3 regions of the Aliivibrio sp. A6 genome follow, and region 3 is predicted to be linked to each of the others. Evidence: predicted binding sites of a transcription regulator. Region 3 holds the regulator's gene; each other region holds the start of a gene.
The links. Region 3 encodes MetJ, which represses methionine synthesis genes. Its sites were predicted from a motif close to TTAGACNTNTANANGTCTAA; they were not measured.
Positions count from the first base shown of each region.

Region 1: metN (methionine ABC transporter ATP-binding protein MetN) is a predicted target of MetJ. The motif match lies at 7,827-7,846, and genes of this name have one in related genera.
Region 2: metA (homoserine O-acetyltransferase MetA) is a predicted target of MetJ. The motif match lies at 5,583-5,602, and genes of this name have one in related genera.

Region 1 covers NZ_JARACR010000009.1:113,446-124,763, reverse strand. The annotation lists gene PVK70_RS07840 (YitT family protein) at 1-16, shown strand, start outside; gene PVK70_RS07835 (MliC family protein) at 81-407, opposite strand; gene PVK70_RS07830 (ABC transporter ATP-binding protein) at 478-1,446, opposite strand; gene PVK70_RS07825 (ABC transporter ATP-binding protein) at 1,443-2,450, opposite strand; gene PVK70_RS07820 (extracellular solute-binding protein) at 2,527-4,365, opposite strand; gene PVK70_RS07815 (ABC transporter permease) at 4,453-5,496, opposite strand; gene PVK70_RS07810 (ABC transporter permease subunit) at 5,508-6,536, opposite strand; gene PVK70_RS07805 (hypothetical protein) at 6,798-6,965, opposite strand; gene gmhB (D-glycero-beta-D-manno-heptose 1,7-bisphosphate 7-phosphatase) at 7,194-7,745, opposite strand; gene metN (methionine ABC transporter ATP-binding protein MetN) at 8,001-9,035, shown strand; gene PVK70_RS07790 (methionine ABC transporter permease) at 9,025-9,702, shown strand; gene PVK70_RS07785 (MetQ/NlpA family lipoprotein) at 9,741-10,550, shown strand; gene tsaA (tRNA (N6-threonylcarbamoyladenosine(37)-N6)-methyltransferase TrmO) at 10,646-11,318, shown strand, end outside.
Region 2 covers NZ_JARACR010000004.1:149,012-160,329, forward strand. The annotation lists gene PVK70_RS04125 (alanine/glycine:cation symporter family protein) at 309-1,778, shown strand; gene cadC (lysine decarboxylation/transport transcriptional activator CadC) at 1,859-3,481, opposite strand; gene PVK70_RS04135 (VOC family protein) at 4,057-4,476, shown strand; gene PVK70_RS04140 (YeeE/YedE family protein) at 4,554-4,985, opposite strand; gene PVK70_RS04145 (YeeE/YedE family protein) at 4,995-5,411, opposite strand; gene metA (homoserine O-acetyltransferase MetA) at 5,638-6,576, shown strand; gene PVK70_RS04155 (anaerobic C4-dicarboxylate transporter) at 6,832-8,160, shown strand; gene PVK70_RS04160 (NupC/NupG family nucleoside CNT transporter) at 8,238-9,452, opposite strand; gene PVK70_RS04165 (ABC transporter permease) at 10,110-11,318, shown strand, end outside.
Region 3 covers NZ_JARACR010000006.1:114,049-125,366, forward strand. The annotation lists gene PVK70_RS05865 (AMP-dependent synthetase/ligase) at 1-95, opposite strand, end outside; gene leuO (transcriptional regulator LeuO) at 343-1,332, opposite strand; gene PVK70_RS05875 (bifunctional aspartate kinase/homoserine dehydrogenase II) at 1,681-4,098, opposite strand; gene PVK70_RS05880 (O-succinylhomoserine (thiol)-lyase) at 4,098-5,264, opposite strand; gene metJ (met regulon transcriptional regulator MetJ) at 5,449-5,769, shown strand; gene PVK70_RS05890 (alpha-amylase family glycosyl hydrolase) at 5,886-7,907, shown strand; gene PVK70_RS05895 (carbohydrate porin) at 8,314-9,660, shown strand; gene PVK70_RS05900 (MalM family protein) at 9,732-10,556, shown strand; gene PVK70_RS05905 (malic enzyme-like NAD(P)-binding protein) at 10,677-11,318, opposite strand, start outside.

The DNA.
Region 1 (11,318 bases), on a different contig from region 3:
GACTTATGGGACGTAGTGCCTAACCATCACATTGAACGAAAAAAGGCGATGCGTTATTAATAGCATCGCCTTTTCTTTACTTATTTAATCACCGTACAATTCTTTAAAACTACACGACCTAAATCCAGCCGAGCTTCATCCCCTTTTCCGTGAAATACTATCGCAGCGCTAATATCAGGCATTCCATCATCTGAAATATACTTTATTCCTGATGCTGATACGGCACGCTTTAAAGCATAATCGTCTTTAGGTAATTGCAGTAATGCTTTGTCTTCATTAAACGTTATCTGAAAATTTTCACCACCATCGCACTGATAGTTAACTGGTTGCGCAGTTCCCATATCAGGCATTGTAGATGAACAACCAGCAAGTAATCCTAGGGCCGTAAAAGCCAATAATTTTTTCATGATTTTCTCTCATTCTTTTTTATTAACTATAGGATAAAACAAGCAAATACAGATGTTTCAAAAAAGATATTTATTTATATAAATGGCAAGCCACTTCATGCCCATTATCAGAAAGTTCGTGCCTTATCGGTTCTTTAGTGAAGCATTCTGCCTCTGCTTTTGGGCAACGAGTTGAAAATCGACATCCTTTGGGAGGATTAATAGGCGAAGGAACATCTCCTTTTAAAATAATCCGCTCCTTTCCTCTAAATCTAGGATGAGCAACAGGTATCGCAGACAGTAGCGCTTCAGTATAAGGGTGCTTTGGCGAGTGATATAAGGTTTCCGAATCACCATATTCAACAATTTTACCTAAGTACATGACTGCTACTTTGTCAGAGATGTGCTTCACAACTGATAAATCATGAGCAATAAAAATCAACGCTAAGTTCATCTCTTTTTGTAAGTCTAATAATAAATTCACTATCTGAGCTTGAACTGACACATCCAATGCAGACACTGATTCATCACACACTATTAATTTTGGTTTTAACGCTATGGCTCTTGCGATACCAATTCTTTGCTTTTGACCACCCGAGAACTCATGAGGATAACGCGTTGCTGCACTCGCAGGTAAACCGACTTTAATCAGCAAATCTTCCACCCATTGTTTACGCTCCTCAACTGTCCCCACTCCGTGAATAACAAAAGGCTCTTCTAAAATCATCTCTATCGTGTGTCTTGGGTTCAGAGACTCTGTAGGATCTTGAAAAATAATCTGCATTTCTTGGCGAAGTGACCGCATCTCTTTATTGCCAAGATCTGTAATATCATGACCTTCAAAGTATATACGCCCTGCTGTTGGTTCAAATAACTTCAGAAGGCTACGACCTAATGTACTTTTCCCACAACCAGATTCCCCGACAAGCCCAAGCGTTTCACCTTTATTAACACTCAGTGAAACCCCATCAACCGCATGAACTACATATCCCTTATTAAAGATCCCTTTTCCTGAATAAAAATACTGCTTAAGACCATCAATTTTTAATAATTCACTCATTTAACCACCTCATTACTGGCAATTAATTCATGAGTAAAATGGCAACTTACCTGATGCAATAAACCTACTTCACTCATGATTGGCACCTCAGTGTTACATATGTCTTGCTTGTATTTACAGCGTGTTGAAAATCGACAACCTGCTGGCATTTCATATAATGAAGGAACGGTTCCCTGAATGGTTTCAAGTTCTGTTTTTGGCTGCAAACTTAAACTCGGCATAGAAGACATCAGGCCTTGTGTGTATGGGTGCTTTGGATTATCAAACAATTCAAAAATACCCGCTTGTTCTGCCACTCTCCCTGCATACATCACGACAACTTCATCACAGATCTCAGCCACCACGCCAAGATCATGAGTAATAAAAATAATCGACATGCCCGTTTCATCTTGCAGCTTTTTCATTAACTCTAAAATCTGCGCCTGAATGGTGACATCTAACGCTGTCGTTGGCTCATCACAAATTAAAATGTCAGGTTCACATGCGAGGGCAATGGCGATCATGACACGCTGACGCATACCACCAGACAAATTATGGGGGTACTCATGAATCCGAGATTCCGGTGATGGGATGCCTACTTTTTCTAACATCTCTAAAGAATAGGCGAGGCGCTGTTTTTTATCTAAATCAGGACGGTGAAGTTCTAATACTTCGTTAATCTGCTTTCCTATGGTATGTACGGGGTTAAGTGCCGTCATTGGATCTTGGAAGATCATGGAGATACGATTACCACGCATTTCATATAATTTATCAGGACTTAGCTGAACCAAATCCGTCTCATTATATAAAATTCGCCCCCCGGCTACATTGCCATACGGCTTAGGTAATAACCCCATAATAGACATCGATGTGACACTTTTCCCACACCCTGATTCACCAACAATACCAATGGTTTTTCCTTTTGGTACTTGAAAGCTAACACCATCTAACACTCTTACTGTGCCATCATCAGTTTGAAACTCAGTCACTAGATCTTCTACTGATAAAACAATCTTTCTATCCATATGCATCTTCACTGTTTTTATTAGTATGTTGTCACTAGGAGATCCCTCTCCTAGCCTTTACGTTACTTAGTTAAACTTATAGTTTGTAAGTGTCATCAATGATGGTCACAGGCTCAAAGGTTTTGCCTGATTTCATTGCGGCTTTGGTTTCTTTCTTCGCTGCTTCATCAATCCAGAAGGTGCTGAATGTTTGAGAGAATCCCCAACCGTGGAATAAATACCCAGTCTGTTTAGTGGCCATATTTTCAGGTAACTTCATCCAACGCCAATAACCTGCACGTGCGTATGGCACCATATAACCCGGTACAATAACGTTAGCATCCGCAATCACTTGTTGGATCTTGCGAGAAAGCGCTCGTTTTTTCTCAATATCAAATTCATTTTTGAATGAGTCGATCAAACTATCTAGCTCTGGAGAGGTGAAATTAGTGAAATGGTTAGTTTGTGGTTTATTGGCATTATCTGAGTGGAAATATTCCCAATAGGCAGGAATGTCGCCTGTGCCCATATTATGGAAAGAGATATCGTGCTTTTTCTCAAGTACATATTTAAACATACTTGAGCCATCAATAAGATTCAGCTCAAGATCCAGCCCTGCCAATTTTGCCTGCTCTTTTAATACCGCAACACGAGGAGTGAAAGATTGTTGAGAATAAGTGACGGCAAAACTTAGACGCTCCCCCTTATCGTTAACACGAATACCATCAGAGCCGACCTTAGTGAATCCCGCTTGCTCAAAATATTCGATGGCTTTTTTAGCATCAAACTTAGGCGCTTTAATCTCTGTATTGTCATAACCAATATGACCAAATCCCATTCCATTTGGCTTACGAGAATAATCCCCACGAAGGACTTTCTCTATCATCATGTCAAAGTCGGTCGCATACATAATGCCTTTACGAACATTAATATCGTTCAGCATTGGTTTTGCCGTATTCAACCATAGTCCACCAGCTCCCACTGGCGCTTGGTTAAACACCCATGCTTTTTGTATGTACCCATTTTGATAGTTTTTGCCGGAAGATTTTTCATGCCAAAGATCAGGACGAACCAAATCAAACGAATCTAAATTGCCTTTTTCAAAATGCTTTAGCGCAATATCAGCATCGCGGATCACCTTGATATTAATTTTTTCTACGTTGTAACGATGTTGGTTATACTTATTTTCATAACCCCACCAACCTTCACCCACGTGTTTAAAGGTAATGTTTTTACCCTTTTTAATTTTATCAATATAGTAAGGTCCTGTGACAGGCTCTGGCTTGAAGTTGTATTTACGAACAAATTTATCATCAATGCCATCGTTATTTTTATCCACCTTTGGCTTACCATAAAAATGTTCTGGTCGAGGCATTAAATTGGTGTACTCAATCAATTCATCACGGTTACGAGCTTTGGCAGAAACAATACCTACCGTATTTTTATCAAAGGTAATGATGTCCGCAATTTCATTGGTAAAAAAGTCATTATACCAAGGGGCAACAATGTCTGTTGAACGCATCAACTTAAGCATAAACTGATAATCATCCGCGGTGACAGGCTTACCATCACTCCATGTCGCTTTAGGATTTAATTTAAAATAAACCGTCTTATTATCATCACCAAACGCCCATGACTGAGCTAACCCTGGAAGCCACTCTCCCGTATTAGGGTGTTTAATCAATGGTGGTAGATTTGCTTCTAAAATCCACGCTCTAAAAGCCCCATTAGAGTCAGGCCCAACGGTTCGAAAAGTTTGTGGGAAACTTAACGTGTAGGTTCGATACGAACCACCATAGGTTGCGTCAGAAGAGGCGAATGTGGGTGCGGTATCATTGGTTTGCCACTGTAAATTATCAGGCAACTCCGCTGAAAATACGTGAGAGCTAAATAACGCAGCGGTAGATAGTGCTAATATCGTGAGCTTTTTATTCATAATTATCGATTCCTTTCTTTTTATTATCTCTATTTTCGATATGGCCTAGGTTCCTGCTTTCCATCAACCTAGATTAATAGTTAATACTTAAACGTATCGGGTGTGTTTTTTTGGATCGAAGGCTTCACGTATCCCCTCCCCAATAAAGGTCACCATAATTAATACCGTAACAATCGCAGTCACAACCGAGCTTGCTATCCATGGTGAATCTAAATTTGATTTTCCTTGCTGTAATAATTCTCCCCAACTTGGCGTTGGCGGCATTAAACCGAGCCCTAGGTAGTCCAAAGCAGTAAGAGCGGTGATATTTGCGACAATAGTAAATGGCGCTAAAGTAACAATCATAACCATGGTATTTGGCAAAATATGATGGAATAAAATTCGACTATTGGACGCACCTAGGGCTTTGGCTGCCATTACGTATTCACGAGCCTTTTCTTTATAGGTCATGGTTCGCATATACCATGTCATTCCCATCCAGCCAAACATGACATTAATTAAGGTAAACAACATAAAGCTGGGCTTCATAATTGATACCAATATCATGATGACGTATAAGAAAGGCACCATAGACCAAATTTCAATAAAGCGTTGAAAAAACAGATCGAACTTGCCACCAAAGAACCCCATCGCACAACCAACAGATACGCCAATTGCGTAAGATATTGCCAAGGTAATTAAGGCGAATCCCATGGCAATTCGAAAGCCATAAACCAATCGCGACACAATATCTCGACCAATCGTATCGGTGCCTAAATAATGCTGACCTTCAAGACTGGGCTCTGTAGGAGGAAAATCCCCTGAAAAATCTTGTTCATAAGGATTCCATGGAACAATAGGCATAATAACGAAGTTACCCTGCTCTTCTTGTTCAAACTTAATTTTCAACTCTCTGTAATTGGTTTCATGAACATAATCTAAACCAAAGGTCTCTCCAGATTTTACGTCACCATAGGTTGGAAAATACCACTCTCCTTGATAACTCACCAATAACGCTCTGCTATTAACGAACACTTCAGCAAAGATAGAAAGTACCAGTAATAAAGACAAAATAAGAAATGACCAATAACCACGTTTTATCGCCTTAAAACGTTGAACTTTCTTTTGCGTCAGTGGACTTAAATTTAATATCAACGTCATAATTAAGCTCCAAACTTCACGCGTGGATCAACCACTGCAACACACACATCAGATAAAATATTGCCTAGCATCAGCATCATGGCGTTAATGGCAAACAACCCCATAACGACTGGGTAATCTCGCTCCATAATCGCTTCGTAACCGAGTAAGCCAATACCATCAATATTGAAAATAACCTCAATGAGAAATGAACCCGTCATAAAAAACATCAGTGAATTCCCAAAGTGACTCGCAACAGGGATCAAACTATTACGTAAGGCGTGTTTACGAACGGCTTTTCTAAATGGCAACCCTTTAGCAATGGCAGTACGAACATAATCCGCCGCTAAGTTTTCCATTAAGTTATTCTTCATCGTCATCGTAAGTAGAGCAAAATCACCGATGAGATAACAAAATAGAGGTAATACGGCATGCCACATAATGTCTTTTATTTGTTCAAAAGCGCCGAAATCATCAAAGTCATCACCAACAAAACCTCCCATTGGAAACCATTCTAATTGATAGCTAAATAAACTAATTAAGAACACACCAATGACGTAACCCGGCAAAGCAAAACCAACAAAAATAGCAATGGAAGACGTGGAATCAAGAATAGAGCCGTGCTTTAACGCTTTTAAATAACCGAGTGGAATGGAAATAAGATAACTGAGTAGAAAGGTCATTCCTCCATAAAAGAGAGAAACAGGTAAGCGCTCAGCAATCATATCCCATACGGGTTCGTAATAACGGGTCGATTCACCAAGATCAAGCACTACTAATTTTGTTAACCAATCATAATAGGCTTCAAAAACGGGCTTATCTAAACCATAAAACGCATTAAGCTCGGCGATTTGATCTTCTGATAAGGCATTATTTCCATCAGTTACACTGCTCGTTCCACCCGTTTCAGCGCTTCCCTGCATTTGTAAGCTCAGAAGCATACGCTCTACAGGGCCACCGGGAACAAAACGCGTTAACGCAAAAATAAGTAAGGTAATACCAATGAAGGTTGGGACAACCAATAAAAGTCGTCTAAGTAGGTAAGATATCATCCGTGACTATTGCTCCAAATCCAATCTGCAGACTCCGCTGCATTTATTTTTTTATAATAGTTTTATTAACTTAGCTCAATAGTATGCCAACTACAATCCGGTCTATTGAGAGTGTAAGCGAGTTAACAGTTTGCAGAATAGTGAAAGGATTAGAAAGAAAAAGACAAGAATTTGACACTTTTGTTAAGAAAGTGTCACAAAATAAACCTCTTTGGATTAGATTATCTATCTAAATAGAAGAGAAATATTAAAGCAAGCAAATTACTGAAAAGGGATCTCACTCAAATGAGAAAGGATTTCTTGCTGTTGTTCATCCGTTAATAAATCCCATGTATTCACAGTCTCATCTACGGGCGTTTTTTGATGACATAGAGCCTTTGGCTGATCATTACCTAAAAGCAGATTTGAACTTTTATCAACATTATTCATAACAACCACCTTAGTTTACAACTCTACTCATTGAGTTATTTAAAATCCATTTACATAATTAACTTTAAGTAAATTTCTATAATAAAGATACACCCTTTAGCTCTTAAAAGTAAGACAGAAAGAAAAAGCTATTTTAAAACAAAGTAATAACATAAAAAAACGCCTACAGACTTCTCCATAGGCGCTTAATTACATTCTATTTTCTGATTAACTTAGATAAAAAAACACCTAAGCAAAAAGGAACTTAGGCACATCAGCAATACTATCAAGTACCGTAGTTGCTAACGCTTCACCTTCTTCAGTTACTGGTTTACCGGTACGAACAAGGATACGAGTACCAACACCCGCAGCTTGTGCTGCCATCATGTCTTCTTTCTTATCGCCGATCATGACCGAGTTTTCCATATCGATGTCTAGGAAACTCTGTGCTGAGTTAAACATCCCTGGATTTGGTTTGCGGCAATCGCACTCTTCTTTGTATTTTTCTACTGTTGCTTCTGGGTGATGCGGACAATAATAGATACCATCAAAATCAATACCGTGATCAGCAAAGTTCCAATCCATCCATTCAGTTAGGATTTCAAATTGCTCTTCAGTAAACATACCACGAGCAATTCCCGATTGGTTTGTTACTAATACAAGTAGGTAACCCATGTCTTTGCATTTTTTAACGGCATCAAATACACCATCAATATATTCAAAGTCATCACGCTTATGAACATAGCCACGATCAACGTTAATGACGCCATCTCTATCAATAAATACCGCTGGTTTGGACAAGGTGAAACCCTCTAAATAGTCAAATCGGTTAATAAAAAATTATCGCACGCTTTTGCTTTCTTAGCATCATAATTTATACGTTTAGCCGTCTAGACGTAAAAATACCTATTGACTTAAATCAATATCCGAAATAGCATCAGTAGGATATAAAAAATGAGAGATCGCTCAGATTTTTTAACCTTGGTTATCTTTCTATTTACACTGGCTTTCTATTTACATTAGCTCCCTATTTAAAAATGCAGTTCAAGGCGAATCATGATTGAAATAAACCGCGTTAATAAGGTGTTTTATCAAGGTGCAAAGGAAATTAATGCCCTTAAAGATATTAACCTACATATTGCCCAAGGCACCATCTTTGGTGTAATTGGCTCATCAGGTGCAGGGAAAAGTACGCTGATACGCTGTGTAAACATGTTAGAGAAGCCAACTAATGGTGAAGTGATTGTTGATGGTGTTGATTTAACAAAACTGTCTTCAAGCGAGTTAAGCAAAGCACGCCGCAATATCGGAATGATTTTCCAACACTTTAACCTTCTTGCTTCACGAACTGTATTTGAAAACGTAGCTCTACCTCTAGAGTTAGCGGGAAAATCAAAACAAGAGATCAAGAAAAAAGTCACTGAGCTATTAGATTTGGTTGGCTTAGAAGATAAGCACCACACTTATCCTGCAAATCTTAGTGGCGGTCAAAAGCAACGTGTTGCTATCGCTCGTGCGCTTTCAACAGATCCAAAAGTACTGCTTTGTGATGAAGCAACCAGTGCGCTTGATCCTGCAACAACAAAGTCAATTCTAGAGCTAATCAAAGATCTAAATCGAAAATTAAATATTACTATCCTAATCATTACCCATGAAATGGAAGTCGTAAAAAATATCTGTCATGAAGTGGCGATTATCGGTGGCGGTGAGTTAGTTGAAAAAGGCATTGTGAGCGATATTTTTGCTCATCCTAAGACCAAACTTGCACAAGAGTTTATTCGTGCAACATTAGATTTATCAATTCCTGATGATTTCAAATCTCGTCTACAAGAAACCTATGTAGAAGGCAGTTACCCTCTTATTCGTTTGGAATTTACTGGTGCCAGTGTTGACGCCCCTGTTATTAGCCAGATCTCTCGTGAATTTGACATTGATATCAGTATCTTAAATGCAGATATCGATTATGCTGGTGGCGTTAAATTTGGCCTTATGCTAGCGGAATTTTTCGGTAACCCTGAATCAACAGCGCAAGCAATTGCATTCTTACGCAATCATCACGTAAAAGTAGAGGTATTAGGTTATGTCATTTGATGTGATTTCTGCATGGCTTGATTTAAACAGCAAGCTGTTATTAAACGCAACAGGCGAAACCCTTTATATGGTTGCGGTTGCTGGTATTGTTGGTTTTGCTATTGGTATCCCTCTTGGTGTTGTTTTACACATCACTAAAAAAGGCGGACTAATGGAGAACACGGCGTTTAACAGCGTACTTGGCGCTATTGTAAACGTAGGTCGTTCAGTACCTTTCTTGGTTCTAATGGTTGCCATTATTCCGGTAACAAAATTGATTGTTGGTAGCTTTATTGGTACGACAGCAGCAATTGTTCCACTAACTATTGGTGCTATCCCATTTGTGGCTCGTCTGATTGAAGGCGCATTAATTGAAGTACCAAGTGGCTTAGTTGAAGCAGCACAATCTATGGGCGCAACACCGCTACAAATTATTACTAAAGTATTGCTTCCTGAAGCACTACCAACAATCTTAAATGCAGTGACTATCACTCTAGTAACGCTAGTTAGCTACTCTGCAATGGCAGGTACGGTTGGCGGCGGCGGTTTAGGTGATGTTGCTATTCGATATGGTTTCCACCGTTATGATTTAACTATCATGGCTGTGACTGTTGTAATGCTGATTGTTTTGGTTCAAATCATTCAATCTGTTGGTGATTCTTTAGTTAAAAAAGTCGATCACCGTTAATTTTATTTAATATGGAATTCATTTTTAAGGAGTAAATAATGAAATTGAATCTAAAAAAACTGGCAGCAGTTGCTGGCCTAGCATCAACACTTATCCTAACTGGCTGTGGTCAAGAAGAAGCAAACACAAACTCAATTAAAGTGGGTGTAATGGCGGGTGCTGAAGCGCAAGTTGCTGAGGTTGCAGCTAAAGTGGCAAAAGAGCAATACGGTCTTGATGTTGAATTAGTAACTTTTACCGATTACGTAACACCAAACGCAGCATTGGATGATGGTTCTATTGACCTAAATGCATTCCAACACAAACCATACCTAGATCAACAAGTGACTGATCGTGGTTACAAAATTGAAATCGCTGGTAATTCATTTGTTTACCCAATTGCTGGTTACTCTAAGCAAGTAACTTCAGTTGACCAAATTGAAGATGGTGCACGTATTGCGGTACCAAACGATCCAACGAACCTTGGTCGTTCTTTACTTCTTCTTCAAGAACAAGGGCTAATCACATTACGTGATGGTTCTGGTCTTGCTGCAACGGTTCGTGATATTACGGCTAACCCTAAAAACATCACTATTGTTGAGTTGGATGCAGCACAGCTTCCTCGCTCTCTTGATGATGTAGCACTGTCTGTAATCAACACAACTTACGCAAGTAGCCTAAACCTTACACCTGAGAAAGATGGCATCTTTGTTGAAGATAAAGACTCTCCGTATGTAAACCTAATTGTTGGTCGTACTGACAACGTAAACACTGAAAACGTAAAAACGTTTGTTAAAGCGTACCAATCAGAAGAAGTTTACCAAGCAGCACTTAAAACATTTAAAGGTGGCGTAGTTAAAGGTTGGTAATCCCCTTCTTTTAATAAGCTAACCTACAAAAGGTTGACGTGAGAGCGTCAACCTTTTTTAATATCTAAAGATTATTATTCATAAAGAATACTTCAATGACTTATCACATCGATCCTGTTGGTTTTATCCAATCACCTTACAAAGAAAAGTTTGCCGTTCCTCGTCAACCTCGCTTAGCACCTAGCGCCACATCTCGCCTAAAATTAGTGGGAGAGGCTAATTCACCAGAAGCCGTTCGTGGAATTGAGCAGTTCTCTCATCTATGGTTATTGTTCTTATTTGACCAAAACTTAGAGGCGGGATGGAGACCAACGGTTCGTCCACCACGTTTGGGAGGCAACGAGCGCATTGGTGTGTTTGCTTCACGTGCGACCTTTCGTCCCAATGGCATTGGTATGTCAGCCGTCGAATTAAAAGGCGTGGTTCAAGAAGGTAATCAAACCTATTTAGAATTGGGCAGCATTGATTTGGTGGATAACACACCAATCATAGACATCAAACCTTACATCCCCTATTCCGATTCTATCCCTGATGCACTCGGTGGTTTTGCAGAGAAAGAACCTGATGTTCTTAATGTGTATTTATCAATAGAGGCCCAAAAATCACTTAGTTCACACCCACAGAAAGCGCAGATAGAAGCGGTCATAAAAGAGGTTCTTGGACAAGATCCACGACCAGCTTATAAAAAAGGGAAAGCTGATAACAAAGAATATGCGGTAAATTTGTTTGATTTGAACGTAAAATTCACTGTAGATAGCAATTCGATCA
Region 2 (11,318 bases), on a different contig from region 3:
GACCTTTATCTCTTCGTTATAAAAATACTAACCAACTAAAGACCCGTTTTTTTTCATGGTTAATTGAGTGAGAAAATTTCAATGAAAAAATTGTAAATATTTATCGCCACACGTAAAAAAAGTACGACATATTGTTTCATTATGATTGACTAGCTAAAGTCGACTGAACTATATTAATCGCCGCAAATCCTTAGCAAACGATATTTTATACAACTTTATAACAAAGTTACTTATATTTCTTAAAGATTGGCATTTCGTTATCCATTGTTTAGGAAAAATAAATTAACGATTAATAATAAGGAAATTTCATGACAAACACAGATTCAACGCTAATTGAGTCAATGAACGAGGCGTTAATGTCTGTCATTGGCACTATCAATGGCCTTCTTTGGGGACAAGTCCTCGTTTATCTTCTTGTTGGTGTCGGCATCTACTTCACGGTACGTCTTGGCTTTATTCAACTACGCCAGCTTGGTCACTCAGTTAAAATCTTACGCAGCGGTCAAGAGATCGACAGCGGAATCAGCTCTTATCAAGTATTTTGCACCTCTATGGCAGCTCGCGTGGGAACGGGTAACATGGCAGGTGTGGCAGTCGCTTTAACCGTTGGTGGCCCTGGTGCTATCTTCTGGATGTGGGTTATCGCTCTATTTGGTATGGCGACAGCATTCATTGAATCGACACTGGCTCAAGTATACAAAGTGAAAGACGTTGACGGTCAATACCGCGGCGGCCCTGCTTACTACATGGAAAAAGGCCTTGGTCAACGCTGGATGGGGACACTTTTCTCTATCTTCTTAATCATCGCTTTTGGTTTAGTGTTCAACGCGGTTCAAGCAAACACAATCACCGATGCTCTGAATCACTCATTTGGTTTTGATAAAACTATCATGGGTGTGGTAATTGTTGCGGTTTCTGGCTTCTTTATCATGGGTGGTTTACGTCGTGTTGCTAGCGCATCATCGAAAATCGTTCCTGTAATGGCAATTGGTTACCTTGCGATTGCACTAATTATTGTAGTGATGAACATTACTGAAGTTCCTGCAGTATTAACGCTTATCGTTAAGAGTGCATTCGGCTGGCAAGAAGCGGCGGCAGGTGGTGTTGCATACACTATCGCTCAAGCAATGCAATCTGGTATCGCTCGTGGTCTATTCTCAAACGAAGCGGGTATGGGTTCTGCTGCTAATATCGCAGCAAGTGCAACACCAAACCCTAACCACCCTGCATCACAAGGTTTTGTGCAAATGCTAGGTGTTTTTGTTGATACGTTAGTTATCTGTACTGCTTCTGCTGCGATGATTATGCTTTCTGGCGTAATGGACCAGCCAGATGCTGCTACGGGTATCAGCCTTCTTCAGCAAGCACTAACTAACGAGTTAGGCGGCTGGACAAGCTACTTTATGGCACTAGCTATTCTTCTGTTCTGTTTCACTTCTATCATTGCAAACTACAGCTATGCTGAAACAAACGTAATGTTCTTGAACGGTAACTCTAAGAAGGGCTTATTTGGCTTCCGTCTGTGTGTGCTAGCAATGGTTATGTTCGGCTCAGTAGCTTCTCTGCCTGTCGTATGGAACCTAGCTGATGCTTCTATGGGTATGATGGCGCTAATCAACATTGTTGCTTTAGTTCTACTGTCTAAACTAGCAATCAAAGTTATCAAGGATTACGAAGTTCAACTTAAAGCAGGTAAAACGCCTGAGTTTGATAGAACTAAGTTCCCTGAACTTGATGACCTAGACGGTGCATGGCATCCAAAGAAAAAGAAAGCATAATCTACTTTAGATAACCTACTTTCATAAAAACAAAAAGCCCGCCGAACATAAGTTCGACGGGCTTTTCTTATTTATACCAATCATCCCAGTAAACGAACTTCACTTGGATTAACCGCTCGATACATAAAATAAGCGACGGTCTCTAAGTCACTATAGAACGCAAGATTTTCACTTAACATATAAGTTTCAAGAGACGTATCCATAAAGAAAGCTCTGCTGTATGCATCTCCTGCTTTATCTAAATTCCCATTCAACTCTGCTAACTTCCCTTCTAGTATGTATGAGAATGCGGACTCTCTATGCTTAAATGCCAAGGTTAAATATTCAGCTGCAACCTCTTTGTTATCTTGCTTAATTGCTATCATTGCTAGTGCTTCATAGATACGAGAAGGCAACACCTCTTCATTTAACGTCGAATAACGTAATGCTAGGTCCTGACTTAACTTTTCGATCTTAGTGGTATTATCATCGAGATCCAATTCAGGATTTAACGCAGAGAAAGCATTATAAGCAATGTATAACTCTGAAAGTACATAATCATTATTTGGCTCAGCTAACGAAATTTTCTCTAATAAATCAATCCCTTGTTCAAACTCTGCGGGATCAGACTGATTAATAAAATGATTCGCTCGAATAAGCATTTCAAGTAAGCCATGCTCTTTCGGTAAACCAAGCATCAATCTATCCATCTCGGCTTCTGTTATTTTGACATTAAGCGCGCTCATTAAATCTAAAGAAGACTGACGTAATACATGCTCAAGATTTGCATTAGTCATTAAATATTGACGGCTAAACAGGACTCGATTTGAAGTATTACTGCGATACTCTACATCCAAATACGTTTTATTTTGCTGCTCCTCAACACGAACATTCACCGCTTTCCCAGGCAATATCCCAGTGGTAAAAGTCGTTTTGTTTAATTGAACGCGATAGTCACCAATGCTTGCTAAATCAGCCATTAATTTTTGGCTTATTCCATCAGCGAGAGACTCAGTTTCATTGTTATCATTTCGACTAGTATGAAAGGTAAATTCAATTAAATCAGTATCAATAGCTTTGGTAATATGTGTTGATGTTTGTTGATAGGTCACAGAAAAGATAACGGCTATTAATACAAGAATTAAAAAACCATCAAACGCGAGTAGCTTCCAACGATGTAAGCTATTAAAGCTTTCACCTTGTTTTTTCTTTTCACTATTTACGTGATCTGAAATTGCCGTTACAGAACGAGTAAGTGGCGCAGCGGGAAAAGGCAATACACTCTGCGATTCTGTTTCTTGGTGTTGATGTATGTCTTGCGAATCACCATCTGATGACACTACGTTCTCTAACGGTAATTTTGCACCATCACACGGCTTCCAATATGGGGTATCTTCAAGACGAACCTGATGAGTTTCAGCAACCAGTTTATACCCTCGTTTAGGCACAGTGACTAAATAGCGAGTATTGTCTAATCGACCATCACGTAATATTTTTCGTAGCTCAAATACTGATTGCGTTACGACTTGGTCAGTGACAAATGCACCATCCCAGACGTGCTTAATCAGTTCATCACGACAAAATACTTCCCCGGAATGCTGGGCTAAAAACTGTAATAAGTTGACTAAACGAGGTTCGACTGAGACTTCCCTATCTTGGCGATACAACTTATTTTCTTCAATAACTAGTGTCCAGTCATTAATTTGAAAACAGATCCCGACCATAAGATACTCATAATTAATTAGGTATTAATATAAAACGAGTGAAATAAACGCCTCAAAAATAATAATCTTTAGCGTGATATTTACGTCTATATAAAATGAAAAATTGATTATAGATAACCCTAACTCTCTTTTATATGAGATTTCCCTTTCAAAAATGAAATCTTAGGATCCAAGCAAAGGAGAACGGTAAAAAATAACGCCAATAAATTATAAGATCATGATTTTCAAAATAAAAAAATACCAGTCTATAGAGCCAAACGTTGTATGATTCACTATTGTTTTTTTATCCACTCGATTAACAGTTCGGTTGTTAGTATGAATGAAATTCATCCAATATGAATACAACATAAATAGGATATAAATAGATTAGGAAATCTCAACTCATCATTTTTTATACATTTAAAATAATAAGGATAAATAAAAGCTAAAAAATTATTAATATATCCACCAACTAAGAGAAATGGATCTCCGCATACCTTAAGAAGAAAACAAAAAATAAACGGTTGACCTACAGTTAAGTTGAGGTTTTAAAGTGAACGGACATTAACAAGATAAGTCAATGACAAGGAGTCTCTATGACACGATTTGAACACGCAAATATCACAGTACTCAACATCGATGCCGCTACTGCTTTTTTGCTAAATGCAGCACCCGACTTTCGTATTAAAGTAGATAATACATTTGATGATGGGCGTCGCTGGGCTCATATTGGTAATTCCCACTGCTATTTTGCTCTACAAGAGCCACATGAGATGAATAGTTCGGAAGACACGCGCCATCCATATCAAAACATAGGGATTAATCATATCGGCTTAATCGTTGAAGATTTAGACAAAATCCAAGAGAAACTGCTGGCTTTAGGGTATGAGCAGAATGGAGAGATCATGCGAGAGAAGCATGGCAGACGCTTATATTTTTATGATAAAGCACACTTTGAATGGGAATTAGTCGAATACAGTAGTGATAAAGAAGAAGAACGCTATTTCTATGAGTAAATAATAGGTTATCCGTACTTAAATAAATGCAAAGGAGCTAATGCTGAGATTAGCTCCTCCTTGAGGACGGTTCGGTGTTATGTATTTCGATTAAGAATAAAGTGAGTACTTCCTAACCCTAACATCATGGCAAAAATGAATATAACAACATCACCATTTCCAAGGCCTAAACTTGATACCGCAGGCCCAGGACAAACTCCAGCAATCCCCCAACCTAGACCAAAGATGGCTGCACCTGATAGTAATTTCGCATCAATTTTTTTGCTGGTAGATAAACAAAATTCTTCAGCATTGAGTGGTTTTGCTTTTGATTTAATCAATAGAAAGTACGCAGGCATGAACACCAATAGCGCCCCTCCCATTACAAACATCAAGCTTGGATCCCAGTGACCAGCGACATCTAAAAAGCCAATCACCTTTGCAGGATCAGCCATGCCAGATATTGCCATACCTAAACCAAATAGAAGGCCAGAGATAAGCGCAACTAAACGAAACAATACATTATTCATAACCATCCCTTAGTAAAGTACATGCAATCGAACAAACACAGTTATCGCTGCAACAAACATGAAGACTACAGTGGCAACCATTGAGCGAACGGATAAACGCCCAATACCACAAATACCATGGCCACTTGTGCAACCATTACCTAAACGAGTACCAATACCCACCAGTAAACCTGCAACAATAAGCATACTGATTGAAGTTTGATATTCTTTTGGCACTTCCGCGCCTAAAAAATAAACCCCAACTAAACTACCACTTACCATGCCAATAACAAATAACCATCGCCATGCATAATCGCGTTTTTTCGGTGTCATTAACCCTGTAAGTACACCACTAATACCCGCAATTTTACCGTTAAGTAAAAGCAGTAACGTTGCAGATACACCTAGCAACATACCGCCAAATAAAGAGCTCCATGGAATCGTCATCACTACACCGTTCGGTTATTTATTAAACACATATATTTAGAATACGGTCCAAATTAATATTAGTCAACCCTTAATTAGTAGATGGTAAATTAATTATCACTAAAGTTGTTATTGATAAAAAATTGAAATGAACAAAACACAGCCTCGACACTCAAGAAGGAATAAGGTAGTTTAGGGGTATAGACGTATAGAATGCTACAGATAAAAAATAACTTAAGGATAAGTTGTGCCGATAAAAATACCAGATCAACTCCCTGCTGCTGAAATATTGCGTGAAGAGAATATCTTTATCATGCAAGAATCTCGTGCCACCACGCAAGCCATTCGTCCTTTGAAGGTGATCATTTTAAATTTGATGCCAAAGAAGATTGAAACAGAAACTCAATTTTTACGCTTACTCTCTAATAGCCCACTGCAAGTAGATGTAGAGCTATTACGCATTGATAATCGCACCAGTAAAAATACACCAACCGAGCATTTAGATACTTTTTATCGTCAATTTGAAGGCATTAAAAATCGTAACTTTGATGGACTGATCATCACTGGCGCACCATTAGGTTTAGTGCAATTTGAAGATGTGATTTATTGGGATCACTTACAAACCATTATGACATGGGCAAAAGATCATGTAACTTCAAGCCTCTATGTTTGTTGGGCTGCACAAGCTGGCTTAAAACTGCTTTATGATTTACCAAAACGTACACGTAAAGAGAAGTTATCCGGCGTGTATAATCATGATAATCTCGATCAGCACCACCCTATTTTACGAGGTTTCGATGATCAATTTTTAGCGCCTCACTCTCGTTACGCTGATTTCTCAGCTAAATATTTAAGCGAACATACTGATTTAGATATTCTAGCAACGTCTGAACAAGCTGGGGTCTACTTAGCAGCAACTAAAGATAAACGAAATGTGTTTGTTACAGGTCATCCTGAATACGACTCTTTTACTCTGCATAATGAGTACATTCGTGATCTTGGTGAAGGCATGGAACCAACCATCCCACTAAATTACTATCCTGATGACAATCCTGAACTCCCCCCTAAAGCAACGTGGCGCAGTCACGGACACTTGCTGTTTTCTAACTGGCTCAATTACTGTGTTTACCAACAAACACCGTACGATCTTGAGCATTTCTCAGAACAAAACTTCACTCGAGATTAATCTAATTTTGGGTATTAGCTCTTAGTTAATACCCAAACCCCAACATATGATAGCTAATACAATCCGATAGGTAGCGCCCATTTTTTCTTTTTTTGATAAAAAATGACCTTTCATTTAATTCAGATCAACCAAGCCTCTATTTATAAAACCAACAACAATCTAAATGAGAACTCGCTCAATTAAACCCCATGAAATATAAGGTATTAATGTCTGTAGTTGATTTTAATTATAAATAAAATTTATGCAGGTGGATCTATGTTGTATTTTGAATTTCTCTTTTTATTACTCGTACTCTATATCGGTTCCCGATTTGGTGGAATTGGCTTAGGGGTTGTCTCTGGGATTGGTTTGGTGATTGAAGTCTTTATCTTCAAAATGCCACCAACCTCTCCGCCAGTCACCGTCATGTTAATCATTTTAGCCGTTGTTACTTGTGCCTCTATATTAGAAGCGGCAGGTGGGTTGAAATACATGTTACAAGTGGCTGAGCGGATCTTAAGAAAGAACCCTAAACGCGTCACCATCATTGCCCCTTTTGTTACCTATGCAATGACATTCCTACTAGGTACTGGTCATGCTGTTTATTCTATTATGCCTATCATTGGTGATGTGGCATTAAAGAATGGCATTCGTCCTGAGCGCCCAATGGCCGCGGCTTCTGTCGCTTCTCAAATCGCTATTACAGCCTCACCTCTTTCTGCTGCGGTTGTGTATTATCTAGCACAACTAGTGGATATTGACGCTTCCATTACTCTAATGTCTATCTTACTGGTAACCGTGCCTGCCACGCTATTCGGTACATTAATGTTAGCGCTTTACAGCTTACGCCGTGGTAAAGAGTTAGAAGATGATGAAGAATACCAAGCTCGTTTAAAAGATCCTGTTTGGCGTGAAAAAATCTTAAATACAACATCAACTTCTTTAGATGAGAAACTACCAACAACAGCACGCAACGCAGTACTTATCTTTTTAGGTGCGATTGTTTCTATCGTTGTTATCGCAATGTGGCCAGAAGTGAGAACGATCACCGAAGGTGGTGCGCCAATCAAAATGTCTGTTGTTATCCAAATGATGATGCTGGCGTTTGGTGGTGTCATTCTATTGGCAACGAAAACCGATCCTCGTGATGTGCCTAATGGTGTGGTATTTAAATCAGGTATGGTTGCGGCAATCGCTATATTTGGTATCGCATGGATGTCTGATACGTATTTCCAATATGCGATGCCTCAGTTTAGAGCGGGCATTGTAGATATGGTTACGCTGCATCCTTGGACGTTTGCTTTAGCATTATTCATTGTATCTGTTGTAGTAAACTCACAAGCCGCAACGGCTCGTATGATGTTACCTGTTGGTCTTGCTCTAGGATTAGAGCCTGCCTTGGTGATTGGTTTAATGCCTGCGGTATATGGTTATTTCTTCATTCCGAACTACCCATCAGACATTGCAACGGTGAACTTTGATAGCTCAGGAACAACCAAAATTGGTAAGTACTACTTTAACCACTCATTTATGTCAGTCGGTTTAATCGGGGTAGTTTCTGCCTGTATACTTGGCTATGTATTAGGCCAAATAGTAATTGGTTAATTAAAATAGTCATTTAAAAAATAAAAAAGCCCATGCGTATTCTCATACTGCATGGGCTTTGTTTTAGCTTAAAGTAATTACATCGATAAACTAAAGAATAGACCCGCTAAACATGCACTCATCAAGTTAGCTAACGTACCAGCCAGTACCGCTTTAAAACCCATGTTCGCAACTTCAGCACGACGCTCAGGAGCCATCACACCAATAGAGCCTAATTGAATCGCAATAGAACCAATGTTAGCAAAACCACATAATGCAAACGTGATAATAACTTGAGTATAAGCAGATAATTGATCTTTATGTTGAACAAAGTCGATGAAAGCAACAAACTCATTCAGTACTACTTTTTGACCGATATAAGAACCCGCCATGATCATTTCATGCTTAGGTACACCAATGATCCATGCAACAGGTGCAAACAAGTAACCGAATAATGTTTGCAGTGTAATGCCCGCAAAACCAAACCATTCACCCACCATTTCTAGGCCACTGTTTACCATTGCGATAACACTCACAAACGCAATTAGCATAGTACCTACAGCAACCGCGACTTTCATGCCGTTCATTGCACCACTTGCTAGCGCATCCACCACATTACTTTGTTCACTCTTATCAATGGTTAGTTCATGCTGATCAACAGGAGTCGCTTGCTCTGGGACTAGAATCTTCGCCATTAATAAGCTACCAGGTGCTGCCATGAAGCTTGCTGCGATTAGGTATTTAAGCTCTACCCCTAAACCTGCATAACCGCCAAGCACACTACCAGCAACCGATGCCATACCACCCGCCATTACAGCAAACAGTTCAGAACGTGTCATTTGAGCTAGGAATGGACGAATAAGAAGGGGAGATTCACCTTGAGAAAGGAAGATGTTACCAGTTGCAACGAGAGATTCTACTTTACTTGTACCGAGGAATTTTTGAATTGCACCGCCAAGAATTGCGATGACTTTTTGCATGATGCCTAAATAATATAACGCGGAGATAAGAGCACTGAAAAAGATAATGATAGGAAGAACACGAATTGCAAAAATGAAACCACTGGAAGCTAAATCACCAAATAAGAAAGCAATACCTTCATCAGCAAAACCAAGTAGGCTAGCGACGCCATTACTTAATCCTGCCAATGCGGCCTGCCCCCATGGAAAATACAACACCAGAGCAGCAAAAGAGAGTTGTAATAAAAAGGCTCTAGATACGGTCTTCCAATTAATTGCTGAACGTTTCTCAGAAAATACCCATGCACAAAAGATAAGTGCACACATGCCTAATAGGCTAAATAAAATAGTCATAATTACGCCTATGAAATTTTAGAATAAAAAGAAGAAACAAAAGGGGTTGCCATCGTAGATGACGAGATCGGTGAGGAGTGACTACACCAAGAGGAAGTGATGATAGAAATAAGTATGTTCATTGATTACCCTTACAAGCTGTTTAACAGTAGCTGGTCCAAGTCCTTGGGGTCATTCACTGTTCCATGTGACGGCTTGTATTGGGGGTAGGAGTATACATAGAGCAGATTTAAAATCACGAAATATGTGAATTAAATCACAAATTTTACTTATCTGAAAAATATTCACAGCAAATATACACAAACTACAAAAACAAATGGTTACAAAAATAACGAAAAAACGCATTAACTACGAATATCACATAAGTTCATCAAGCCAAGCATGCTAGAGTTAATATAAAGAGCCCCCCAGCTATAAGGCCTCAAAATGGCAAATGCTGTCATTTTTCTTTTTCTATCAATACAAAAATGGAAGATGCCATTACATTTTGATATTGGTAACAAAAAAACTCTATCAAAATTAGCACTTCCAAAAATGAACTAATTAGTTTACTTTTAGCTTTACACCGTTCACGCCGGTAACACTGTATGGCATAAGTTACTTCTTGATGTTTGAAGTAATCTAACTCTTAACTAAGGCATTAATAGCAAGACCATGATATTACCTATTTTCTATATTTTTCTTGTTATTGTGTGCATTCTTCCTATTGCTCCTGGTGTGCTCGGCGTATTGAGCGCTTCATTGAGTTATATGCCCTCTATTGGTCTGTCTACATTTTCACTAGACGGTTATTTATCTGCTCTCGAATGGAGTGGCGTTTCACATTCAATATTCCTAACACTTACTAGTGCTTTTGTTAGTACTTTTGTTTCTTGTATTGTTGCATTTGCTATTCTACAAGCCACTTGGCAGCAACCTGTTTGGAAAAAAGTAGAACCTTTACTATCCCCACTGCTTGCTATGCCTCATGTTGCTTTTGCTATTGGCTTTGCTTTTCTTTTTTCACCAACTGGAATGATAGCAAGGCTCCTGAATCCTTTTTGGGTATTTGAGTTCCCTGTCATTATCAATGATGCTGCTAACATTGGGTTAATTCTGGTTTTAATTATTAAAGAAGTGCCTTTTTTACTGCTGATGAGTATTCCTATAATGCAGCAATTACAGGTGGATAAATCAGAGAGAGTTGCAGCCAGTCTTGGGTATCAACGACATCAGATTTGGTGGAAATGTATTTTTCCACAATGGTTAAGAAAAGCCCGCTTTCCAATATTAGCGGTAATTGCCTATAGCGTATCCGTTGTTGATGTCAGTTTGATCCTTGGTTCAACCAATCCTCCTACCTTTGCAGTATTAGTCTGGCAATGGTTTAGTGACCCTGATATTCAATTACAACCCAGAGCAGCGGCTGGCGCTATGATCCTTCTTTTACTTTGCTTATTACTTATTGGATTACATCGTTTTTTAGAGTGGGGAATAACGCAACACTGCCGTCATTGGCAAATATCGGGAAGAGTGGGAATTCGCCTTCCTGGCCTATCTCTTTTTGTTAGCCTTAGTGGCATTGTCGCACTTTCACTTCCTATAATGATGTTATGGAGTGCCTCTCAGCGATGGCGTTTTCCTAATTTATTACCGACACAATTCACCTTACGCTTTTGGGAAAGTGAATGGACTACGCTATTTCCCGTTATCGCTGACAGCATTATTATTGCCGTTATCTCGTCATCTCTGGCTCTTATTTTCGCTTTACTTGGTCATGAATATAAATTGAAATACCGTTGGCATATCCCATCGATTTTGATTGCTGTTCCTATGTTGATACCACAACTCTCACTTCTTTTTGGTATTCAAGTCAGTGCGCTTTAT
Region 3 (11,318 bases):
ATACTGCACTTACGTTCACGCAATGCGGTAGTATTTGGCTTATTAGCAATATGTTGGCGGATCTCTTTTACAATATGTGGGTTTTGGATAGTCATCTCGAATTCACCTTTAGGCTTACACTTGTAAGCTATAATCTGCACAAAGTGTACAATTGGTGGCAAAAAAGGCAACTGTTTCTCTGTATAAAATGTAAGTATTGTTGTGTGAAACCCATTTCACGAGTGTGCTATTAACAATTTAATTATTTAAAAGCTACATTTTATTTATATCGTATGAGCACCGACAAAAAAGGCAGTGTAAATACACTGCCTAAAACACTTATACTATTTCTAATACCGTAAACTAAAACATCATTCCTTTACTTGATGCTACGACTTCTTCACCACAAATAAGCATTAGTTGGTCACGCATCCAAATATGCCCTTTGTCCTTTTGGTATGAATCGTGCCAGCTTAAGTAACCACTGATACTTTTTGATTCTAATGGTAAGTCAAGAATCGATAACTGAGCACGATTTGGCATTGAGTTTACTAGCCATCGTGGTGCTACGGTAATCAACTCTGATTGAGAAACTACATAAAGAATATTGCTGATACTGGCCCCTTTATAAGCTTGCTCATAAATTGGGTCCATGTAAATATGATCGGCAAAACCTTTGGTATTCTCAAGACGAGCTGGCACGGCATGTTTCTCACTCGCCAACTGATCTTTTGTTATGCTTCCTTGAATTCGAGGATGATTTACAGAGGTTACAACCACAAGTTCATCAGTAAATAACTCGGTACTCATGTATCCCGGCTGATCAAAGCGCACATAATCAATAACGAAATCGACTTCTTGGTAACGTAATTTTTGAGCGATATCAGATTCATGCTCACCAGATAGCTTAAGGTTTATATGGGGCGCTTTTTGTTGAATATCTCGCATAAGACGCGGAGCAAAACGAATGTCCGATGGACTGCAAATAGAGAGTTTAAATTGTCTTGCTGATGTTTCAGGAGAGAATGTAGAGCTTGGCAATTCATTTTTGACTAATTGTAATGCCTGGCGCATTGGAGCAAATAGTTGGCGAGCTCGTTGTGTCGGTTGTATGCCTCTTCCATGACGAATAAATAATTCATCATTAAACATAACTTTTAATCGAGAAACCGCATTGCTTACTGCTGGTTGTGACATTCCTAAATTGTGAGCCGCACGTGTAATATTTTGCTCTTGCATCACAGCATCAAATACAGTTAATAGATTTAAATCGACACTTCGCAGCACCTGTTCTGAACTGACACTATTTCCTGCTATATCTCCAAGCATTGGGGTAATTTTGGGCGTATTCATTATGGTTCTCTCAATCGGCAGTGAATCAATTAATTCAAAAAAATTAATATCTAAAGAATGAGTGGCTACGCTTATTATTGTTATGTTTCGAACTATTTATCGTATATATGTTAGCCAACTCAGGGCCATCATCACTGAATAGATTTACAAAATCCATAGCATGCAAAATATTTTAATTTTAATTTATGCTTAATTTAACTTAATTGCAGCTAAGCCCCTATAAAACAAGGACCTGATAAAAAATATAAAATAACCTAAAAACGTGTTAAATCCGTTTGTTCTTACAATGAGTACAAAAAAGCCATGTTATATAACATGGCTCAAATAATAAGACGGTTATTTAAGGTATTAAAAAAGCGCAGAGATACGATTTAAATCTGACTGAATAGCTCCGGCTGTTACCTCTCTTCCTGCCCCAGGACCTCGGATAACTAATGGGTTATCTTTATACCATTTACTTTCAATAGCAAAGATATTATCGCAAGGTAATAAATTTGCTAAAGCATGATATTCAGACAAGGCTTCAATGCCTACTGTCGCACTGCCATCTTTATTTAAACGAGCAACATAACGTAATACTTTCTGTTCTTTTTTGGCTTTCTCTAAGCGTTCGAGCAACTCTATATTAATGAGCTCTCCTTTTGATAAGAAATCGTCTAAGCTGACATCTTTTAATTCAGTAGGCACTAAAGATTCGACTTTAACTTGAGTCGGTTCAATTTTTAACCTAGCCTCTCGAGCTAAAATAACTAGCTTTCTCATGACATCAGAACCATCTAAATCGTTTCTTGGATCTGGTTCAGTCAATCCTTGTTGCCATGCGAGATCAACTAACTCTGTAAACGGTACATCACCATTATACTGCTGAAATAACCAAGATAAGGTGCCTGAAAAAATACCGGATAACGCAAGGATCTCATCACCACTTTCTCGTAAATCTCTTACTGTGTGATTAATCGGAAGGCCTGCACCAACGGTTGCATTATATAGCCAATGACGACCTGTTTTAGCAAATGCATCAATCACAGCTTGATATTCATCGCTTGGTGCTGAGCCTGCGACTTTATTAGCAGAAATAAGATGAATACCTTGCTCTGCAATTTTTGTATATTGCTGTGATAGCTCGGCACTTGCTGTGACATCTAATACCACCACATCATCGTAACCCTGTATTGCACCAAGCTGTTCTATCCAAGAAAATTCTTGATAAGCAATTGCTTCATCATCAAAGCGTTTCGTTATCGCAGCGCTCTCTAATCCATCAAAATCCAGCCAATGGCGGTGACGGTCAATTACGCCAACAAGAGAAAACTGCATCCCATGACGCTTTTCAAGATTACGTTTTTGTTGAGTAAACAGAGATAACCATTGAGATCCAATGTTGCCATGCCCACATAAAACCAGTGCAACCCGCTTCTGAGCCTGAAATAAATGCGTATGAATGCCATTGATCACAGGCGTAGTATCTAGCGTGCGTAATATCGCCACCAAACTTAACCCAGATTCTGATTCGCACACAAACTCAAGTGGACAGTTTTTTAGCTGATGATAGAAACCATGGCTATGAATAGCATTGCTTGTCACGCCAGCCCCAACGGCAGCGATCATCGAATAGCCTTCTTTAAGTTTAATCTCAGCATGAACAGCAGAGCTCTGTAATACATCTAATGCTTCATTGACGACTTCAGAGGTATAAGCAAGTAATAATGTAAATTGATCCGCTTGTGCTTCTAAAGCCAAAGGCTGAAGCTGAGAGCGAGTAAGAAGGGAAAGGACCTCTTGTTTTGCACGTTCAAAATCTTGCCCTCGACCAAAGCCTAATTGAATTAAGTACACTTCTTCAAGTGACGTAACAATTTTAGCTCCACGCCCTGAAGCTAATACTCGCTCAATTCTAGTCGAACCAGATTCTGGTTGATAACTGCAGCGTAAACTTAAATCAAGCGCACTCTGAGCAACAGGTTGCAATGTTCGACTGTGCAATACAGGAGCAGCTAACCGAGCTAACTCACTCGCTTCATCTAAACGAAGTAATGGCAATAAACACGCATCGTCGACTTTACGAGGATCGGCACTAAATACCCCAGCGACATCGCTCCAAATGGTAACGCGAGAAACTTCAGCTAATGCGCCTATGACGGTTGCTGAATAGTCTGAACCATTACGACCAAGCAGAACGGTTTCTCCTTTTTGATCGCGAGCCATAAACCCGGTTATCACAATACGCCCATGAGGATGCTGAGCAATTTGCTCTTTGAATAATGGCCAAGAATGTGTGCGATCAACCTCTGGCTGAGCAGCTCGCTCTGCGCGTAAAAAAGTACGAGAATCAAGCGGAGTAGCGTGTAGATCAATTTGATTTAAATAAGCAGCAAGTAATCTTGAAGACCATACTTCACCATGACCAAGTACATCCGCTTGCTGAACTTCTGTCAAAGGAGCATATAATTGACCAATAGCGACCAACTCCTTATGCAGCTCCTCAAGCAATGGCTCTGCATTTTCAACGGTCAATAATTCAGAGACTAAACCTTGTTGGTATTGTCGTAAGGATCCCAATACTTCATGCGCAAGGCGACCATCTTTTGATAGTGCCTCAAACCATTCTAAAATTCGGTTCGTTGTATTACCCGCAGCAGAGACAACCACTAAATCATGATCATGAGAATATTCTTTTAATATGGTAGCTACACGACGGTAACACTCCGGATCAGCAAGGCTACTACCACCAAATTTATGTAACTGGCGCGTGACGACTCCTGTCATTATTTCACTCCTGCTGCTACAAGGAAGGCTTGTTTAAGATCGGCAATCAGATCTCGGCTGTCTTCTAATCCAACGGAAATACGTAATAGTGTTGGAGCCAATCCGGCTTCTGCTTGCGCTTCATCAGACATCGCTCTATGGGTCATGGTACCCGGATGGGCAATGAGACTTTCTACTCCACCAAGTGATTCAGCTAAAGAGAAATATTTAAGCTCTTTTACAAACACCTTTAATTGCTCTAATGACCCATTTAGCTCAAAGCTTAACATTGCACCAAACCCTGCTTGTTGGCGTTTAGCAATATCATGGCCCGGATGCTCAGGTAAGCTTGGGTGATAAATTGTGCCTACTAATGCTTCTTCTTGAAGACACTTAAGCACCTCCATTGCATTCTCTTCATGCACTCGCATACGCGCACCTAAGGTACGAATACCACGTAAGGTTAAGTAGCTATCAAATGCAGTGCCTGTTGCACCAATGCAATTTCCCCACCATGCGAGATCATCTGCGTGCGCTTGTGTTTTTGCGATTAATACGCCACCAACAACATCAGAATGACCATTAATGTATTTAGTTGTCGAGTGAAGGACAAAGTCAGCACCAAGCGTTAAAGGTTGCTGTAAGACAGGAGAAAGGAAAGTGTTATCAACAGCAACTAAAGCACCTACTTTTGCGGCTTTTTGACAAATTTCAGCAATATCTACCACTCGAACTAATGGATTAGAAGGGGTCTCTAATAAAATAAGTTTAGGCTTTTTAGCAATGGCGGCATCTAAAGCCTTAGTATCCGATTGATCAACAAATAAGGTTTGGAAGTCACCTTTATTAGCGCGAGTGTTAAATAAGCGATACGTTCCGCCATAACAGTCATGAGGGGCAACAATAAGATCATCAGGACCAAGCAGAGCTGAAACCATTAGATTAAGCGCTGAAGTACCGCAGTTTGTCACAACCGCACCAGCACCACACTCTAAATCAGATAAGGTGGTCTCTAGTTGTGTTCGAGTTGGGTTTCCTGAGCGAGCATAATCGTACTTTGGTACATCACCAAATTCAGGGAAGCTGTAGTTAGTTGATAAGTAGATAGGAGGCACAACCGCATTATGTTGTGAATCGCTTTCAATGCCAGTACGAACTGCAATAGTTGCCGGTTTTCTCTCGCTCATAATTTCCCTTCCAAACTGCTAAGCAGTGGTATAATCTAATCCATAAGTTATATTCTTCTACTTTACCACCACAAAATGAGACGTCAATACTTCTAGACGTCTATATATCTTTGCTTATAGCCGTAAATATCGCTAGAATTAGAGACTCTAACTCAACATCAATAATTCTGAACGAAGGTGAACAATGGCTGATTGGAATGGTGACTATTTAAGTCCTTATGCCGAACATGGTAAAAAAAGCGAACAAGTAAAAAAAATTACTGTTTCTATTCCAACAAAGGTACTGCAAATCCTTACTGATGAACGTACGCGTCGCCAAGTAAGTAACCTACGTCACGCAACGAATAGTGAACTATTATGTGAGGCTTTCCTTCATGCTTATACAGGCCAACCTTTACCTACAGACGAAGATCTACGTAAAGACCGCCCTGATGATATTCCTGCAGAAGCAAAAGCATTAATGACCGCAATGGGCATTGAATTCGAAGCGTTTGACGACGAGTAAATAACTTTCATCTCCGCCTCCTGTCTCCTCCTCATTTTTTATAAATCAGGAGGATTACATTTCTACTTGCTTAATAAACAATCACAGTGCCCTACTATAAATATAAAGGATTAACTGTGAAAAATAACATAGCAAAAACAGCGATAGCACTCGCTATTACTTCTCTACTGAGCGCTTGTAGCTCAACCTCAGAAACAACACAAACAACCTCAGCCTATCAATGTAATCCACAGATGATGGAAAAAAGTAATCATTTACGCATCTACCAAATTATGGTGGAAAGCTTTGTTGATGGTGATCCAAACATTGGTCACGGTACTGGCTATGGTCCGAGTCATCATAATGGCGACCTGCAAGGGATCATTGATTCATTAGACTATATTCAATCACTTGGCATGAATACCATTTGGATGACGCCTATTTTTGAATCTGCTCCCATTGAGGGGCAAGATCATTGGGCAGATAAGCTCGATGCTACCGGTTATTTTGCTACTGACTTTTTTAAAATAGATCCTCGCTTTGGCACATTAGAAAAAGCAAAAGAATTAGTAGAAGAAGCACATAAACGTGGAATGTATGTCTTATTTGATGGTGTATTTGGTCACCATAAAGAAGGCCTCATTAAGCCATCACCATCAGGCTTACTACCGAGTGGCAGCAATAATCCAGTTGACTATCCTGAGAGCGAAGACTTTTACTCTGAAGTCGCAGCTTATTGGATATCCGAATTAAAGATTGATGGTTGGCGATTAGATCAAGCTTACCAAGTCCCTACTGAATCTTGGATAAACATTAGAAAAGCCGTTGATAATGCATCACAAAACACGACGTATATTAATAATAAAGGCGAACAAGTTAACCCGCTCGGTTACATGGTGGCTGAGATCTGGAATAACGAAAGCTATATTACAGAAACAGGTTATGGTACTGAGCAAAACCCAGCGCTTTGCTCTGCTTTTGATTTTCCTTTACGCTTTCGTGTCGCTGAAACCTTTGCCGTCAATGAGAGTGGTGTAGGAAATAAAGGCGGTGATTGGCTTAATGAAGGAATGCAAATGCATGAACTCTACCCTTCACACGCATCGCCAAACCTAATGCTAGGCAATCATGATGTCGTTCGCTTTGGTGATTTATTACAACGTGGTGATATTGCAGAACCAAGTGACAGGAATTATTGGTTACGTCATAAAGCAGCCCTTTCATTCCAAGCAGCCTATACCGGCCCTATCACTCTTTATTACGGAGATGAAATTGGCGATCAAGTTGATGGTTTCTCTAACAAAGAAAATAAAGACACTTGTGCTATTAAAGGAGTATGTGATGACCACATCGCTCGCTCATCCGCCAAAATTCATGGCCTTACTGCAACACTAACACCTGACCAACTTAACTTAAAAACCTACGTCTCAGAGTTAATGACTTTACGTATTGAAAACCCCGCGTTATCGGAAGGTGTCAGAACCAATATTATCGCTAATAAGGCGGTATATGTAGATCATAAGCAAGCAGAAAATAATACGATTTTATTCATGGTTAGCACTCAAAAGCAGAACCAAACGCTTTCTCTTAAAGCTGAACAGATAGGTTCAAAAGGTAATTTAGTCGACTTATTAACTAACCAAGAATTTAGTCCCATTGAAGGGATATATACCATTCCGTTATCTAACTTTGAAAGCCGATTTTTAAAGATAGAAAAACCAAACCCTACAGGCCCGAAAGTAGAAGCAAAAGAAATTACCCTATATGGCACCGGTTTTATGGCCAAATGTGATAATCCGACAATGCCTATTACTAATGCGCCCATTAAAGACACTCTATACCTTGTAGGTGATTTCTCAGATTCTCGCTGGGGCCACAAAGAACCTAGATCCTATCAATATAAAGGAAACGGTATCTATCAAGTAGTGATAAACGAAAAACGAGGTCCTTATAAAATGCAATACGCAACAAAAGACTGGGGAGCTCAATACACTGTTGATGGATTATCACCAAAACTAGGCCAATCGAATGCATTGATTAACGGTGGCTACGGCCAAGATACCGCGATCTATCTTCCTGAAGATGGTAATTATGTATGGAGTTTAGAATTTAATCCTCAAGGAAAACCAAAATCAATGATGGTTTCTAAATGTAAATAATCGAATATAAAGTGAACTATTTCTAGCTAATGAGGTCAATTATTAGCTAGATCACATTTCTGATTATTTCCTGTTTTCTTTATTTCCTCTATTTTTACATTAATTCCTATTTTTAAATATCTTCTCACGTGAGCACTATCTCATTTATATTCTAAATACACCCTACCAAGTGTGATTATTATCAACAGAAGACCTATCGCTATTTTTTCTCATCCCTAGCTCTACGCCCTCCCTTTTATTAAAAGAGGAGGAGTTAAACATTGTGATTTATTTTTAATCTGCTTCCCGTTCAATAACGAGAATAAATGTTTACTTCTCTTTCCTACACTGCCTTGTTTCGGAATTAAATTTGGGAGTAAACATTTTCAAATCAAAATATCCTCTAAAAAGGAAATAGGATTTTAAGATGAAAATGAATAAATACACATTGCTTGCCGCTGCTGTTTCTACAGCTCTATTTTCTGGCGCAACACTTGCTGAAACAGACCTTGCTCTAGATGTTACATCTGGAGATGATGCTGCTGCACCTAAAATTGAGAAAGTGAACGGGACTGATGTAATTTCAGATGGCTGGGAAGTACACGGCTATGCTTCAATGAACTTTCGTATGGTAGATGGCGAAACAGTAGATACTGAATTTGGTAAACCTGATTATAAAACAGCAGGTACGCACGGAAAAAGTACTAACCAAGTTGAATTCGTAATCAAAAAGCACACTGAACATTCAAATGGTGTTTGGTCTGATTTCGTGGTTCGCTCTGAATACGGCAATGGTAACTCTTACGCTTACTCATCTCCTGGTAGCCAAAAAGCCAACACAACTGCACAATTTGAAGTAAAAGAAACTTATGTTGAAATTGGTGGGCTATCATATCTAGGAGAAGATACGTCTATCTGGGGTGGTCAACGTTACCTAAACCGTTCTGCAAGTGCATTATCTGGTGAATTCTGGAAACAATCATCCGGTGTTGGTGCTGGTATCCAAACTAAACTTGCAGGAAATACTGCTGGCTTTGCAATTGTTGCTGCAGATACAGACGATGATATAAATAAGGGTCCAGGAGCTGACGGTCGACAAACACTAACGTCGCATGATTTATACTACTACGGTATTGATGTTGGTTTTGGTAGCTTAGATTTTGACTTTAAATACATCACTCAAGCTAACGCTGAACATGACGATGGTATCGGTGCTTCTATCACATTAAACTCTAGCTACTACGGCTTAGATGGTTGGTCACAAACAGCGATCGCTTACGGTAAAGGCGCAGCTCAAAACCGTGGCGTTAACTTTGGTAGCTGGTCAGGCGGTGATGATAATGCTGAATCATTCTTCTTTACCTCTGGTGGTGTGGTAAATATTTCTGAAAACTGGCAGATGGGTTCTGAAGTAACTTACTTTGCTGCTTTAGATGAGCTATTTGGCGCTAAAGACCTTAAACGCTATATTGTTGCAGCACGCCCATCATACAAAGTAAATGAGAATCTTCGTCTTGAAGCAACTGGCTCTTACGCTCACGAAGAGGGCGCTGAAGGTTACTGGGGACGTACAGGTGATGATCTGAAGAGTGACATTATTAATGTTGAATTGGCTGCAGCATTTACCGTTAACGCTGATTACTTTGGTCGCCCACAAATCAAACCATACGTGAGCTACATTACAGCTGACGATGAAGCAAGTGCTAAACAAATTGGCATTAAAGATGGTAAGTCAGAAACAATTATCGGTGTTCACACTGAAATCTGGTTCTAATTACTTTAAAATTAAAGGCAGCCACATCGGCTGCCTTTTTGCGTTTATTTGTCGAATCATGGAGAGTCTTGATGAACACCAAAAAATTATTACTTAGCTTATTTATCGGTCTTTCTTTAACCGCCTGCTCTTCGACTCAAGTTATTCAAGAGCCAATGGTTCCAATTACCTCGTCAGAAGTGTGTTGCTCTGATTTTTCACAATACCCTTGGATACAACTGGCGACAACGGAAGATATCGATTTTCAATTAGATAAAGATTCACCTATTGGTCATTTTTCTGATGGAAACAGCTATTTTAATGCCTTTAAATTATCCGACCGTTCAGGAAAAGTACAATTACGTCTTTCAAGTTTAATGATTAATGACTCGGTTGTTGCTCCTAAACTCATTGCTCTCGATCATGAGTTTAACGTTGTAAATACAACAAGTTTAGACCAATTTGATATTAAACCATCCGATGCGTTTACTCGTACTCAGTTTCAATTAAATTTCCAACTTGATGCAACTAAAACCCCTTATTTTATTATCTATTCTTCTAATGAATATTTAGGTCAATCTATTAAGGTGAAGCACCCAGCAAGGATCAGAGCAGAAGAATTAGGTGAACCGATGCCTATGGTGACAGATCCGACTTATGCTTATGAGCGTTTTGGTAAACTAAAGCTATCGATAAAAACGCTTTCATTACAAGCGCATAAACAAGCACCTCAACAACCTAAAGTAGCAATAAAATCAGCACAACCAGAAACGCATACTTTCTATAAAGAAGCCATTGCTGAAGCAGTAAAAACAAACGACATACCTAAAGCATTAGCACTACTAGAAGAAGCTAAAGCATTAGGAATTAAAGATGCTCAAGATACGTTTGTTCAAGCTTTAGAAAGCAAAAAATAATGCCAATGTAATAAATAATTCATCGAATTAGTCACATTGATATAGTTTTTATTTAAGTAAAAAAGGCTTCTAACTTAATTAGTTAGAAGCCTTTTTGCTAAACTGAAAAACAAAAGCGAACTACGCTTCCATATATCCTTCTGGCATTTCAATACGAGCTACACCTGAATCAACCGCAGCCTGTGCTACCGCTTTAGCAACACGAGGAAGCAAACGAGGATCCATTGGCTTAGGAATAATGTAACCTTTGCCAAATTCTAGCGTATCAACCCCTGCGGCTTTTAATACTTCGGCAGGTACAGGCTCTTTTGTTAACTGACGAATCGCATCTACTGCCGCTAATTTCATCTCATCATTAATCACGCTTGCGCGCACATCTAGCGCACCACGGAAAATGAATGGGAAACAAAGTACATTGTTAACTTGGTTCGGGTAATCTGAACGCCCCGTTCCCATGATTAGATCATCACGAACTTCGTGAGCCAATTCAGGTTTAATTTCAGGATCTGGGTTTGAACAGGCAAATACAACTGGCTTGTCCGCCATTAGTTTTAAATCTTCTGCATCTAATAGGTTCGGACCCGATACTCCTAAAAATAAATCAGCACCTTCAATCACATCTTGAAGTGTGCGCTTATCGGTATTGTTTGCAAAACGTTGTTTGTACTCATTAATGTCATCACGACGAGTGTGGATCACGCCTTTACGATCTAACATGTAGATCTTTTCACGCATTGCACCGCACTTAATTAATAGCTCCAT